2 regions of the Serratia sp. UGAL515B_01 genome follow, and region 1 is predicted to be linked to the other one. Evidence: predicted binding sites of a transcription regulator. Region 1 holds the regulator's gene; the other holds the start of a gene.
What was found. Region 1 encodes CRP, which controls carbon source genes, mostly activating them, when cyclic AMP is high. Its sites were predicted from a motif close to ATGTGANNNNNNTCACAT; they were not measured.
Positions count from the first base shown of each region.

Region 2: udp (uridine phosphorylase) is a predicted target of CRP. The motif match lies at 4,285-4,302, and genes of this name have one in related genera.

Region 1 covers NZ_CP109901.1:3,573,746-3,580,859, forward strand. Annotated here, with positions in the region: gene OK023_RS16200 (amidohydrolase) at 1-354, opposite strand, end outside; gene OK023_RS16205 (MFS transporter) at 344-1,558, opposite strand; gene OK023_RS16210 (LysR substrate-binding domain-containing protein) at 1,749-2,657, shown strand; gene OK023_RS16215 (OsmC family protein) at 2,660-3,067, opposite strand; gene crp (cAMP-activated global transcriptional regulator CRP) at 3,447-4,079, shown strand; gene OK023_RS16225 (YccS/YhfK family putative transporter) at 4,138-6,213, shown strand; gene OK023_RS16230 (aspartate aminotransferase family protein) at 6,282-7,114, opposite strand, start outside.
Region 2 covers NZ_CP109901.1:4,186,022-4,193,135, reverse strand. Annotated here, with positions in the region: gene OK023_RS18965 (histidine phosphatase family protein) at 59-841, opposite strand; partial or broken gene OK023_RS18960 (DedA family protein) at 1,686-2,215, opposite strand; gene OK023_RS18955 (tyrosine-protein phosphatase) at 2,286-3,068, opposite strand; gene udp (uridine phosphorylase) at 3,399-4,160, opposite strand; gene OK023_RS18945 (dienelactone hydrolase family protein) at 4,538-5,374, shown strand; gene metE (5-methyltetrahydropteroyltriglutamate--homocysteine S-methyltransferase) at 5,661-7,114, opposite strand, start outside.

The DNA.
Region 1 (7,114 bases):
GCATAATACTCTGGCTGCCCCCAGTAGCATTGCACTATGCGCATCATGGCCGCAGGCATGCATCACACCTGGTCGTGTCGAACAGAAGGGTTCGTCGTTTTCCTCCTGAATCGGCAAAGCATCGATGTCAGCACGCAACGCAAAACAAGGCCCCGGTGCCGCCCCCTTCAATTCAGCAACCACGCTATTCGGGGTCGGACGGGTTACCGTTAAGGGGCCAAAGCTGGCCAGTTGCTCGGCGATATAATCGGCTGTCTGCGCTTCATGAAATGATAATTCAGGATGGGCATGAATGTGGCGGCGCCAATTCAATACCTGTTGCTCAACACCTGCTATCAACTGCTCAATATCCATTTTCGTACTCCTCAATGTTCAATGCTGGTTGACGCGACTGGCGCGCCAGCGGCAGGATCACCAGCCCAGAAACCACCATGGCCAATGCCAAAAAGATAAAGGTCGTCATGTAGTCCTGACTTAGAGTGATCAAATAGCCCATAGCAATCGGCGCAACAAATCCCCCAAGGGTGCCACCTGTGTTGATCAACCCCATCGCAGCACCCATCACTTCCGCAGGCAAACGTTTCATTGGCAGGGTAAAAACCGTCACAAAAGACGCCATCAGAAAGACATAACTCAGGAACAGGCACAGACTGGCAGTCAATGGTGACTCACTGGTAAACACCAGCCAGATGCAGATTGCGCTAAGGAAGGAACTCAAACAAATCACCTGTGGCTCGCGGCCTTGTAGATAACGCCCTACCAACCAGCCAGTACCCAGTGAGGAAATCCAAATCCCCAAACCACCAGCAGCCACTACCAGGCTGGAAACACCTATCGGTAGCCCTCGTTGCTGAACCAGGAATTTCGGCAGCCAGGCCATCAAACCATAAGACGGAATGTTAATGCAGAAGATCGCCACAAATAGCAGCAATACGATCGGGCTTTTCAACAAGGCTTTATAGCTTGCCCCTGTTGCTCCAGGCTGGGCACGTTCGGCTTGAGGCGGGTTAGGTACCAGCCATAAGATACAGGCAGCAATCACGAATGCCAGCAGCCCAAGCGCAGAGAAGGAACCACGCCAACCGATATGATCAAGGCAATAAACCGCCACTAGCGGCCCGACAGTCATCGCCAGCCCGGCGGAGGAAAGTAGAATGGATTGCGCGAACGTACGCTGTTCAAGCGAGAAACTCGCCACCACAGCTTTAGCGCACGAGCAGGGATAGCCGGAGTGGCCTATACCGGAAAGGAAACGAAACGTTACCAGTAGCCCCAAGCCGAATCCCAAGATGCCGAAGCACAGCGCAAATCCGCCGAGCAATAGTAATGAGCTACACAGTACTTTCTTGAATCCAAAACGGTCATTGAGCCAACCAGCCGGTATCTGGAACAATGAGTAGGCCAAGAAGAACATACCGGTAATATACCCCAACTGTTCAGCCTGCAAATTGAACTCACGTTCGATAGGCAACAGCGCGAACCCCATTACGGTTTTATCAATGTAAACTACGACATAACCCACAAACAGCAAAAAAATCATTAGTGAACGATTTTTCATCGCTGATATTCCTTTAAGTTATCGCTAAGGTCCCACATCATGGCGGGCTTATGTTGATAGTGTGATCGACATCACTTATAACTTTAAATAACAATCACTTATATCAATCCCGTGGAATCTATAGGCTTTTTATTAACTGCATAAGATACAATTTTTTAATTGATGATGACTTTTGCTGATAGGGGTAGAAATGGGGTATTTACCAAAGTTGCAGCAACTGAAGGTTTTCCAGCAAGTGATCCGCAGCGGTAGTATTCGCGCTGCGGCGCGCACGCTTGGGCAATCTCAACCGGCAGTCAGTCGCACTATCCGCGAATTGGAGCAAGTGTTAGAAACCCAGTTAATCATTAGAAGTAACCAAGGGATGACATTGACCGAAACAGGCCGCACCTTCTCTCTACGGATGCAGTTGATTCTGGAAGAACTGCAGCGTGCCGCCGATGAGATAAAACAGTTGAACCAGCATTCACAGGGCAGCGTTGCTGTTGGATGCTCTTCTTTGCTGGCACTCACGGTACTCCCGGCACTGGTAGAGGAATTTAAACAACCGTTTCCACAGGCCAATCTGCTCATCCGTGAAGCCCAGATTTCTACATTGCTACCAGCATTACGTGAGGGGCGGCTGGATTTTGCCGTCGGCACTTTCAGCGCTGAACTCCCGTTGCAGGATTTAGTGCGCGAACCGCTATTCAACGCTTCATTTTGCATTATTGCACGCCAAGGACACCCCCTGATGCAGGCGACATCAATGGATGAACTCCGTGAAGCAAAACTCGTATTACCGGAAACCGACATGGGGTATTACCAACAACTACAATCGATACTCGGCACTTTCTACCAACAGTTGCCCCATACGCCTATACGTACAGATTCAGTGGCATGCGGGCTGAATATGGTCTTGGAAGCGGGCTATCTGGCGATAGTCGCTCGAGCAATGGCGACACCGCTCTATTTACAGCACCGACTGGTGACATTACCTATCGACAATCTGCCGCAAGCACAGTATTGCGTGCTGTACTCGCAAAAATCGCCGCTAACCATTACGGCGCGGCAATTTCTGGATTTATTACGCGTTCACTGCCAGCGCTATCGATGGTAGGCTCAGGCAATTTCACAGATTTCAAAAGTATGGGTAACGCTAGCGGCTTTGTTCAGCATCAGCGCTACAGAGCAGTATTTCTCTGCGGAAAGATTAACCGCTCGTTCAACAATATTATCGGTCAGCCCGTTACCGGTCACAATAAAGTGCAGGTTGATATGGGTAAACAGACGAGGAGCTTCTTCACGACGTTCTGAGGTCAGTTTTACCTCACAATTAACAATATCGTTACGGCCTTTTTGGAGAATTGACACCACATCAATGGCACTGCACGCCCCAACGGACATTAACACCATCTCCATTGGGCTTGGTGCTTTATCCCCCGCGTTACCATCCATCAACACCTGATGACCAGAAGCTGACTCCCCCAAAAAAGTCAGCCCCTCAACCCATTTCACTCTTGCCTGCATTTTGTACTCTCCGGTTAACTTCTGAAAACAAAGTAAGCTTTCGCATAGAAACTGACAACGGAACCTGATGCTAGTCATGCTGAAGCGAGACAATACAAGACACTCGCCTCACTCTGTGCTACAAACAAAGTCGCAATAACTCTTTCCAGGTGTTCGATTTTCAGGGAACTGCCAAAGGAAAGGTTCCTATATTGGTATGTTAACAGAATGTAGCTTGCAGCACTCCGCGCAAGTCAATATGCTAGAACACAAGCATATTTCTATAACATGCCTCAAACCTGTTGATAGCCACTAATAAAAAACCAGGCTATAGGCACGTTTACAGGGAACTCTGACCCCTGTGATACAAGGCAGCGATAACAACAGAGGATAACAGCGAATGGTTCTCGGCAAACCGCAAACAGACCCGACTCTTGAATGGTTCCTGTCTCATTGCCATATCCACAAATATCCATCAAAGAGTACGCTGATTCACCAAGGTGAAAAGGCCGAAACGCTTTACTACATCGTAAAAGGCTCCGTCGCGGTGCTGATTAAAGATGAAGAAGGCAAAGAGATGATTCTGTCTTACCTTAACCAAGGGGATTTCATCGGCGAGCTAGGATTATTTGAAGAAGGCCAAGAGCGTAGTGCTTGGGTAAGAGCAAAAACGGCTTGTGAAGTAGCTGAAATTTCTTACAAAAAATTCCGCCAACTGATCCAGGTTAATCCGGATATTCTGATGCGTCTTTCCGCACAGATGGCAAGCCGTCTACAAGTCACCTCAGAGAAAGTGGGTAACCTCGCTTTCCTTGACGTCACTGGGCGCATCGCGCAAACATTGTTGAATCTGGCAAAACAACCCGATGCCATGACTCATCCTGATGGTATGCAGATCAAGATCACCCGCCAAGAAATTGGCCAAATCGTCGGTTGCTCGCGTGAAACCGTCGGTCGTATTCTGAAAATGCTCGAAGATCAAAACCTGATTTCCGCTCACGGCAAAACCATTGTCGTATACGGCACTCGTTAATCCTTGAAAACACGGCGCAGGAACATGCGTCGTGTCTCTACCTGCAGAATGGCAAACCATGTGGCGTCGCCTGATTTATCACCCTGAAGTCAATTATGCGCTGCGGCAAACGCTGGTACTTTGCCTGCCAGTGGCTTTTGGTTTGCTGATTGGAAACCTGCAATTGGGGTTGCTGTTCTCTCTGGTTCCCGCCTGTTGCAACATCGCCGGGCTGGATACTCCCCACAAACGCTTTTTCAAGCGTCTAGTCGTTGGCGGCCTATTGTTCGCCTTCAGTAGTTTATTGCTGCAACAGACTCTGCTGTGGCATGTTCCGTTACCCTTGCTAATGTTGGGGATGGCATTGTTATTTGGCGTCAGTGGTGAAATCAGTCCACTGCACGCCCGTTTGTTGCCCGCAGCAATGGTCGCGGCCATTTTCTCACTCAGCACGGCAGGCAGCGTCCCTATATGGCATAACCCCTTGCTATATATCGTAGGCACAGCGTGGTACGGGTTATTTACCTGGTTCTGGTTCAAGCTATGGAAAGAACAACCGATGCGTGAATCTCTGAGCCAACTTTTTACGCAGTTAGCCGATTATTTTGAAGCGAAATACTCATTGCTGACTCAACACATCGATCCGGAAACCGCCCTTCCCCCTTTATTAAAACGCCAACAACAAGTGATGGATCTCATCAACCTGTTGTACCAACAACTCAATTTCTTGCCCCATGCCAGCAACCTTGAGCAAAAGCGTTTAGAAAACATATTTCAGGTCGCGCTCGATCTGCAGGAACACATTACCGTCAGCCTGCATCAGCCAGAAGAGGTACAAAAACTGGTGGAGCAGAGTCAGGCCGAAGCGATTATCCGCCGCAACGCGCAAGTTATCGCAACGCGCCTGCGCGAAGTGGCCGACGATATTCTTTATCATCGCCGCTCACAGCGTTTTGCTATGAAAAACGAGTTGGCCGCATTAGAAAAAGTGGCTACACAGCATGCCGATAATCCGGTTGGCCAATTCTGCTATTACCACTTCAGCCGGATCGCACGTCTGCTACGAACCCAGCGCCCACTCTATCGCCGTAACATTATGATCAATCAGTCGCGATTACCCTTCTGGCCCGCGGTGGTGGGCTATCTTTCGCTAAAATCCAATGCGTTGCGTAACGCTGCCCGGTTGGGGGTTATACTCGCCGTCGGCTGCAATCTGGGGATGATATTCAACCTGCCCAAACCTTATTGGATTTTGCTGACCATTATGCTGGTCAGCCAGAACGGTTACAACGCGACAAGGGTGAGGATCCAGCACCGTGCGCTTGGTACTGTGATTGGATTAGTGATTGCCTCAGGGTTGCTGCAGTTGCAACTGCCAGAGCTGGCAACGCTCTGCGTTATGCTGGCAATCACTCTCGCGGCCTATCTGGTTTTGCGTAAAAACTACGGGTTGGCAGTGATAGGCTTTACCATCACCGCCGTCTACACGTTGCAAATATTGGCTCTCAACGGCACCGATTTCCTGATACCCCGGCTAATAGATACGCTTATCGGCTGCGTACTGGTATTTGGCGGAACGATCTGGCTGTGGCCACAATGGCAAAGTGGACTACTGCGTAAAAACGCGCATCAGGCGCTGGAATATGACCAGACAGCATTACGCATGTTATTGGAAGAACAGGAACCCAACCCCATCAAATTAGCCTATACGCGGATGCAGGTTAATCAGGCTCACAACACCCTATTCACCTCTCTCAATCAGGCCATGCAGGAACCCGGGTTTAAATCAGATTATCTGACAGATATGCGGTTATGGATCACACACAACCAGTTTATTGTCGAACATCTGAATGCAATGACCATTCTGGCACGCGAGCACTATATGCTGACGCCAAAACTGGCGGAAGAATATCTGCAAAGCTGTGAGATTGCGCTGCAAAGCTGCCAACAGCGCTTGGAGTATGACGGGCCGAATATCAGCAACAGCATCATGCAGTTACCTGCCCTGCACCCGGATATGCCAATAACCGAAATGGAGCGCCACCTGCGGCGCATTCTTTCACATCTTGGCGTAATGCATACCATTTCTTCACTGGCGTGGCGCCAACGCCCACACCATGGGATTTGGCTTAAGCGCAAACTGCGTGACAGCTGATCTACTCGTCAGACTTCAAGCCGCCTAGGTATTCTTGGCCCGTCCATGAGCCTGAGCACGCAGAAAGATTAGGCGTGAATCACATCCTGCACGGCCAGTTCAAACAGTGCCATACCCTCTTCAATATCTTTCAACTCTACCACCAGCGAAGGAGCAAAGCGGATCACATTTGGCCCGGCGTTAAGGATCATCAAACCACGCGCGGCGGCGGCGGTCAGGAAATCACGTGCTTTACCATGATATTCCGCTTTTAACTCTGCACCAATAAGCAACCCCAAGCCGCGAATATCGCTGAAAATACCGTGTTTTTTGTCTATTTTCTGTAAAGCCTGGACAAATAACCCGTGCCGCTGCTCGATGCCGCTTAACACTTCCGGCGTATTGATAACATCCAATGCAGCCTCTGCCACCGCACAAGCCAGCGGGTTTCCCCCATAGGTCGTACCATGAGTACCTACCTGCATTACCGAGGCGACCTCTTCGGTAGTCAGCATTGCACTCACTGGAAATCCCCCTCCCAGTGCTTTGGCTGTGGTCAGAATGTCTGGCGTAACGCCAAAATGCATATAGCTAAACAGCTTACCGCTACGGCCCATACCGCTTTGTACTTCATCAAATATCAGCAGAGCCTGGTGTTGATTACACAAGTCACGCACGCCTTTGAGGAAAGCCATCTCAGCGACGGTGATCCCTCCTTCCCCCTGTATCGGCTCCATGACGACGGCACAAGTGTGATCGTCCATTACAGCCTTGACGGCTGCGAGATCGTTAAAGGGAACATGAACAATATCAGCAGGTTTAGGCCCAAAGCCATCAGAGTATTTCGGCTGTCCCCCCACCGAAACGGTGAACAGGGTACGACCATGGAACGCATTGTTAAAGGCAATGATTTTGGTTTTGT
Region 2 (7,114 bases), 610 kb from region 1:
GGGGATTTACACCCGGCATATCAAAATTATGAAGGTATATTTATTTTCACAAAAAAGCTTAATGACTTTTCTTTAAGGCCTCCTTTCCTTTTGATACATAACTCATGTCGCCAACGTCGGTTACCGTATATTTTCCATCTTTATAACTAATCTTCACTACCGCTGCATTTTCCAGTGGCTTATTTTTATTCGGATTATCAGTCATATCTGAAAGCATCATTAATATCGATAATCCTGAAGAAACCGCCAGTATATTTTTGTCTCCATCCTTTAAGGCATCCTGTACCATGGTATTCAAAGCACGCTGCATACGCGTTTTAACCTGGAGAGCATCTTCGGCCTCTTTTTGGTCATCACTCTTGCTGATGGTATCAACCATTGTGATAAGGTTGATTTTGCCTTCACTTACCTGCTTAAAAACAGTGACACCGGGAGCCAAACCCAGCGTTTTAGCAGAGGCATCGTACATATTTTCGTTTGGCAGCCCTTCAAATCCTCCGAAGAATACCTCACGTAAATCAGTAAGCTCCGTTACTTTAGCCTGCGGCTGTCCAATTTCCTGCAGGATAGTTTTCATCGTTTCGCGCTGCCGCCCCGCATCGCTGGTGTAATAGCGATCAAATGTGATCCCTTTTAAACCCGCCCCCAGATAGCGAGCCACTTCGACACCCGCAGGTGTCAGTGGTGAATCTGCCCAGCCCTGTACTCGTTCATAGGTATTAAGTATCGTTTTACCATGACGGGCAAAGTAAATATTTACGCTATCGGTTTCAGCAGCAGAAACATGAAGTACAGATGCCGAAGATAAAGAAAGCAGAGAGGCCAACAACCATGTTTTAATTTTCATTGATTATTCCTTAGTAGAAAATATTACGTCTATACGTTAGCTTTTTAATTACTCGCAGTCGTTACTTAACTAAACCACAAAAAAAACCCAAACCCGTGACAATTTTTCGTCAACAGATTTGGGTTTTGCCTGTTTATTAACAGTAACAATCCACTTATTTGGAAAATAACACCACTAAAAAGCCAGGGAAAGAAAAAACATTATCTTAAGATAAAATCGTGATCGAATTCTCACTTAGCTTTAATTATATTTAGCAATGAAAAGTAATTAATGAGGTTATACCCAAAATAATTCGAGTTGCATGTAGGCGGCAAGTCTGAGAGTCACCAGGAGCATAGCTCACTATGTGACCGGTACGAACGCACGAAGCCAACCCCCATGTAACTTGAAGTATGAAGGGTATAGACATTTAGGCGTTATCTTTTAGCTGCTCGCAAGTACCACTGGCGGTCATTTATGCCTAAATAGCCCCGTCTAATAGTGCTACAGGTGGGAGTGATGCAGGTTAGCCGACCGTTAAGCGCAGGGATGCGCGACACGAGCCCCCAGGGAGGGGTTCACGTCGTGTCGGCGTTCCGCATTATTCCCACCGACCTGAAGCTTACAGTGAAGCGGTATTAAGCGCGGTTATTTAGGAAAAGGTGTGAGCCGTGAGTTTTTCGTGGACTCAGTAAGCCGCGGACAACACAGCAATGCTTGCACGTGGTCCAAGCGCGGAAGGGCACGCTTTATCTGCGTTGTCGAGCTTGAACCTTGTGCCACTCAGCCTTTCACTCTCTATCTTGGATAACGAGCTTTTGGGTCTGCGACGGCACCACGGACAGTTAAGGGACACAGCCTAGCCCATCCACTGTGTCAACCACTTAATCCCAAATGCCCCGGGAGCCAAGATCCCAAATGCCCAGATCATCGCTGAGGTAATATTAGCGGTCTGGAACAACGTTTGTGGCATAGCGCAGATCCCCCGACCAACGGCACCACGGCACGCAATGGGCCGAAGAAGCGGCCAAAGAAAATACCCAGAACACCCCACCGTTCAAAAAATGCATGACCACGCACTAACAGCTGTGGATTACGCGAAAGCGGCCACATATGGGCAACACGATCCTGGTAGTGATATCCCACCCAATAGGAAAGCCAATCACCAAAAAATGCCCCTGCCGTAGCGGCGGCCCAAATCGGCCAGAAAGCAATGCCACTTTCGCCGATAAGTGCCCCCAACGCGAGCAAAATGACCGTTGCAGGCAGCAGCAAAGAAAGAAAAGCCAGTGACTCGCCAAATGCCAAAAAGAAGATGATAGGTACAGCCCAAGCTTCATGTTGGCGTATCACTTCGCTCACCCAGTCGACAACATCATTGAGGCTCAATTACCTGCTCCTGTTTAGATAAAAAACTAACCTCAATAATACGCAATCGCAAACCTCTCTGGCTAACCAATTATTCAAGATAGAACGCCTGCAACGTCTCTCGCTGGGCTTTCCCTAGCCCGTACTCATCCTCAAGCCAGCGATCAGCAGAGCCATATTGCTCACGAATACAGCCCAAAGCAGTCATCAGGAATTCTTCACGTGCGCTCAGTACATAGGCGAACTGCGCCAACGCAACAGCATCCAAACGAGTGGAGAGTTGATCCAACATCTGTTCACGGAAAACCGCCAGTGTGGTTTCAGTCAGCAGATAATCCTCCAGTACCGTAGTTTCATCTGCACCCAGCGCGAGCAGCACCAAAGCCGAACCAATACCGGTACGATCCTTACCCACTGCACAATGCTGAACAATGGCTCCACCTTCAGGTTGCATCAAAAGTTGGACCAACTGACGATATGCAGCATTGTTGAACGGCAGGCGTCGGTACAGTTCCAGCATAAATGCCTTGGCATCATACTCGCCAAACGTTTCACTGGTGAGTTTTTCCAGATTGGCATTCACTTCATTACTAAGCGGATTCGCTGGAACATGGTGATAGTTAGCCCCCTCCCATAGCACATCCGGTTTGGTCTGAACTTCATCGGCGTCTCGGTAATCCAGCACAAAACGCACCGGAATATCCGCCAGGAAACGGCAATCGCTCTCCGTCAGGCGCTCCAGAGAACCGGAACGAAACAAAAGCCCACGTTTGATACGGCCACCATCAGCAACGCTGTTACCCCCTAAATCGCGAAAATTAATACCCCCGTCAAGCGGTGCCAAAGATGGATGATGCAAGATCTGAACGGTCATAGACGTCCCCTCGTTGGTTATCTTGAGATGTGCAGACAGACAGACCATACAACTGCAGACAGCATGGAGCAAATGAATATAACCGTACTCATTCAGACTGCTGACAAAGTCGATTATTAGGGAGAGCGTGTCGATGGGGTCGTAACGGCGTAAGCCGTCTGTGCGCTAAGCCCAGATATCTCAGGCTAGAAGGCGGTTTTGTCATCAATCTCTGTTAATGGGACAGTGTTCCTTTAATTGCACGCAAGCACCACTGCCGTTAATTAAGAAACACAGCCTGGTGCGCAAAGCGACGAAATGGGCCGTTGAAAGGCCCGCAATTGGCAGCAACTACAGCAGACGACGAGCGGCTTCAACGACTATCTGCACCGCCTGGCTTTCAGTTTTCTGCATGATTTCGGCATTAGGGATCTCTTGTTGGGTACGATTGACTATCACACCGGCAACCATTCCCGCACGTAAGCCCTGGCTGGCACACATAGTCAGCAAGGTAGCAGATTCCATTTCATAGTTCATTACACCCATGGATTGCCATTCTGCCATCGAATCTTTGAAACGACGGATCACACGCCCCGAATAGGTATCGTAGCGTTCCTGACCGGGGTAGAAGGTGTCGGAAGATGCAGTAATGCCAATATGCGTTGTTGCACCACTGGCCTTGGCAGCTTCAACCAACGCAGTAGTACAGGCGAAATCCGCTACTGCTGGAAACTCCATCGGCGCAAAGTGCAAGCTGGCACCATCAAGACGCACAGCAGCAGTGGTAACAAGAACATCACCAACGTTGATATCGGCCTGAATGGCGCCGGTGGTACCAATACGCAGGAAGGTGCGAATACCCAATTGAGCGAGTTCTTCAACCGCAATCGATGTGGAAGGTCCGCCAATACCGGTTGAACACACGATCACCGCTTTGCCATCCAATTCTGCACGCCAGGAGGTAAATTCGCGGTGAGAGGCCAGGTGCACAGGGTTTGCCATCAGTTTGGCAATTTTCTCTACACGCAGTGGATCGCCGGGAACAATGGCCAGTGTAGCCCCTTGTAAATCATTTTTAGTAAGGCCAAGGTGAAAAACGTCAGACTGAGACATAGGTAGACTCCTCATGGAACCTGTTTATGGGGGGAACAAAAAAAGTACTCTACTGAAAACTTTCGGCGAATTTAGTGACTTAAATCACCACATGAAAAGAAACGAATATTTGAATACATTATTTTAGTGATGGATATCACAATTAAAGAGTGCCACGGGAAATGTTCTCGACAAGTTTAGGCTACAGCCCGTCAAATCCGACTGTGGCATGACAAATAAGCGGTAATCTTGCCTATATACCCAAGTTACTTCAAGAGTGCGGGTTGACGACAACTGCTGTCAGTTGGGGGAGTCTCACGGACGAGATCCTTTTATTCCCAGGAACTTGAAGGACGGCGGGTATCGCTAGGCTTCTCTCTATTACATGGAGACTACCAATGAAAACCGAACCAGAGATGATGCTCAACAAGGCTAAAGAGGGTTTCACCCCTGCCGTTGCGCCGTTAGCGGCGTCAACTATCTTGACCGATGAACACGACATACATGTTGGAGAAACCACGATCCCTTCACAAGGAGAAGACCTGCCAGCCTATATTGCCAAACCAGCCAATCATCCTGGGCCGCTCCCGGTCATTCTGGTGGTACAGGAAATCTTTGGCGTTCACGAACATATTCAAGATTTATGCCGTCGTTTGGCGAAACAAGGCTATATGGCGATTGCGCCGGAACTCTATTTCCGGCAGGGTGATGCCAGAGATTTCAGTGACATCGGTGAGTTGTTAAAAAAGCTGGTGAGTCACGTCCCCGACAACCAAGTATTAGCAGACTTGGATCACACCGCGCACTGGGCAACACGCCATGGCGGTGATGCCAGTAAACTGGCGATCACAGGTTTTTGTTGGGGTGGGCGCATCACTTGGCTGTATGCCGCGCATAATCCACAGTTGAAGGCAGCTGTAACCTGGTATGGCAAACTGGTCGGTGAAAAAACGCTGAATACGCCAAAGCATCCGGTCGATATTGCTACCCATCTTTCTGCCCCGGTGCTCGGACTGTATGGCGGTCAGGATGCCAGCATTCCTATGGATACAGTGGAAACCATGCGTCAGGCTATCCGCGCGGCCAATGCCGACGCAGAGATTGTTGTGTATCCAGAAGCCGACCATGCTTTTCACGCAGATTACCGCCCAAGTTATAACGCCGAAGCCTCAACCGATGGTTGGCAACGTATGTTGTCATGGTTTACACAGCACGGTGTGGTTGGCGTTAAATAGGCGTGTGTCCACATCCCTCAACTGAGTGAGGGGAAAAAGATGCCTAAAAATAGGGCGCACAAGCGCCCTGAGACTGATGATAAAGCCATGATAGGTCGAAGGATAGCGAGGGCAACTTACTCGGTACTTCCTGATAATCATGCCGACGTTTCGGTCGCAAAACTGTCGTTGTTTTATTTAATGCCAGTGACTGCGACCGAGTCAGGAGCTTGCCAAATCAGGAGAACAAGCCCAACGTGAGCCCCCAGAACTCTCCTCGGTGTGTCAGGCCACGTGCATCCAAGGGTTACAAAGCTACTTTGTCATCAACCTCTGGCTTGTACTCACGAAGACGATGTGCCGCCAATACCATGTTCGCCAACGCTTGACGGGTTTCGGTCCAACTACGGGTTTTTAGACCACAGTCCGGGTTAACCCACAACCGTCCTGCAGGGATATTCTGTGCGGCTTTACGCAATAGCGCCTCAATCCATTCCACGCTTGGAACGTTAGGTGAATGAATATCGTAGACGCCCGGCCCAATTTCGTTCGGATAGTCGAACGCTTTAAACACTTCCAACAGATCCATATCAGAACGCGAGGTTTCGATAGTGATCACATCAGCATCCAGATCTGCAATAGCGTCCATAATGTCGTTAAACTCGCAATAACACATATGGGTATGGATCTGCGTATCATCCTTTGCCACGGCAGCATTGAGTTTAAAAGCATTCACCGCCCAGTTGAGATAGGCCGACCAATCGGATTGACGCAGCGGTAAACCTTCACGCAATGCGGGTTCATCGATCTGAATGATGCCGATACCGGCCTTCTGTAAATCCGCCACTTCGTCACGCAGCGCCAACGCAATCTGTTTGGCGATCGTTTCGCGGGTGACATCTTCGCGTGGGAATGACCAACAAAGAATGGTCACCGGCCCCGTCAACATACCTTTTACCGGCTTGTCGGTCAGCGACTGGGCAAACTTGGCCCACTCGACGGTGATCGCATTCGGACGGCTGATGTCGCCAATGATCACCGGCGGTTTAACACAGCGTGAGCCATAGCTCTGCACCCAACCGTTTTGGGTAAACACAAAACCATCAAGATTTTCGCCAAAGTACTCCACCATATCGTTGCGTTCAGCTTCGCCATGAACCAATACGTCCAGCCCTAGCCTTTCTTGCTCGACGATAGCCTGCTTGATATGTTCACCAATGCTGATGCGGTAGTTCTTCGCATCCAAACGGCCTTGCTTGAAATCCAGACGCAAGCCACGAATTTCGGTGGTCTGGGGGAAAGAGCCAATAGTGGTGGTTGGCCAGACTGGCAGGTTGAAACGATCCTGCTGAACCTGCGCACGCAGCGCATAAGGCTGCTGACGCTCGATATCCCTGGGTGTGATTGCCGCTAAGCGTTGTTGAACCTGCGCATTATGCACCCGGCTGGACTGGCGGCGAGCACGTATTGGCGCACTGTAAGCATCCAGTTCCGCCCGTTTGGCTGCATTTCCGCTATTCAAAGCACCACTCAGTAACGACAACTCAGCACATTTCTGCAAAGCGAAGGCAAACCAGCCCTTCACTTCCGCGTCCAAGCGGTTTTCCACGTTCAGGTCGATCGGACTATGCAGCAGTGAGCAAGAGGTTCCGATCCACAGCGTGCGGCAGTTAACCAAGGGTTGCAAACGTTCGAACCAAGTGCTCAGGTCAGCCCGCCAGACGTTACGGCCATTAATCACCCCCAAAGAGAGTAGCCACT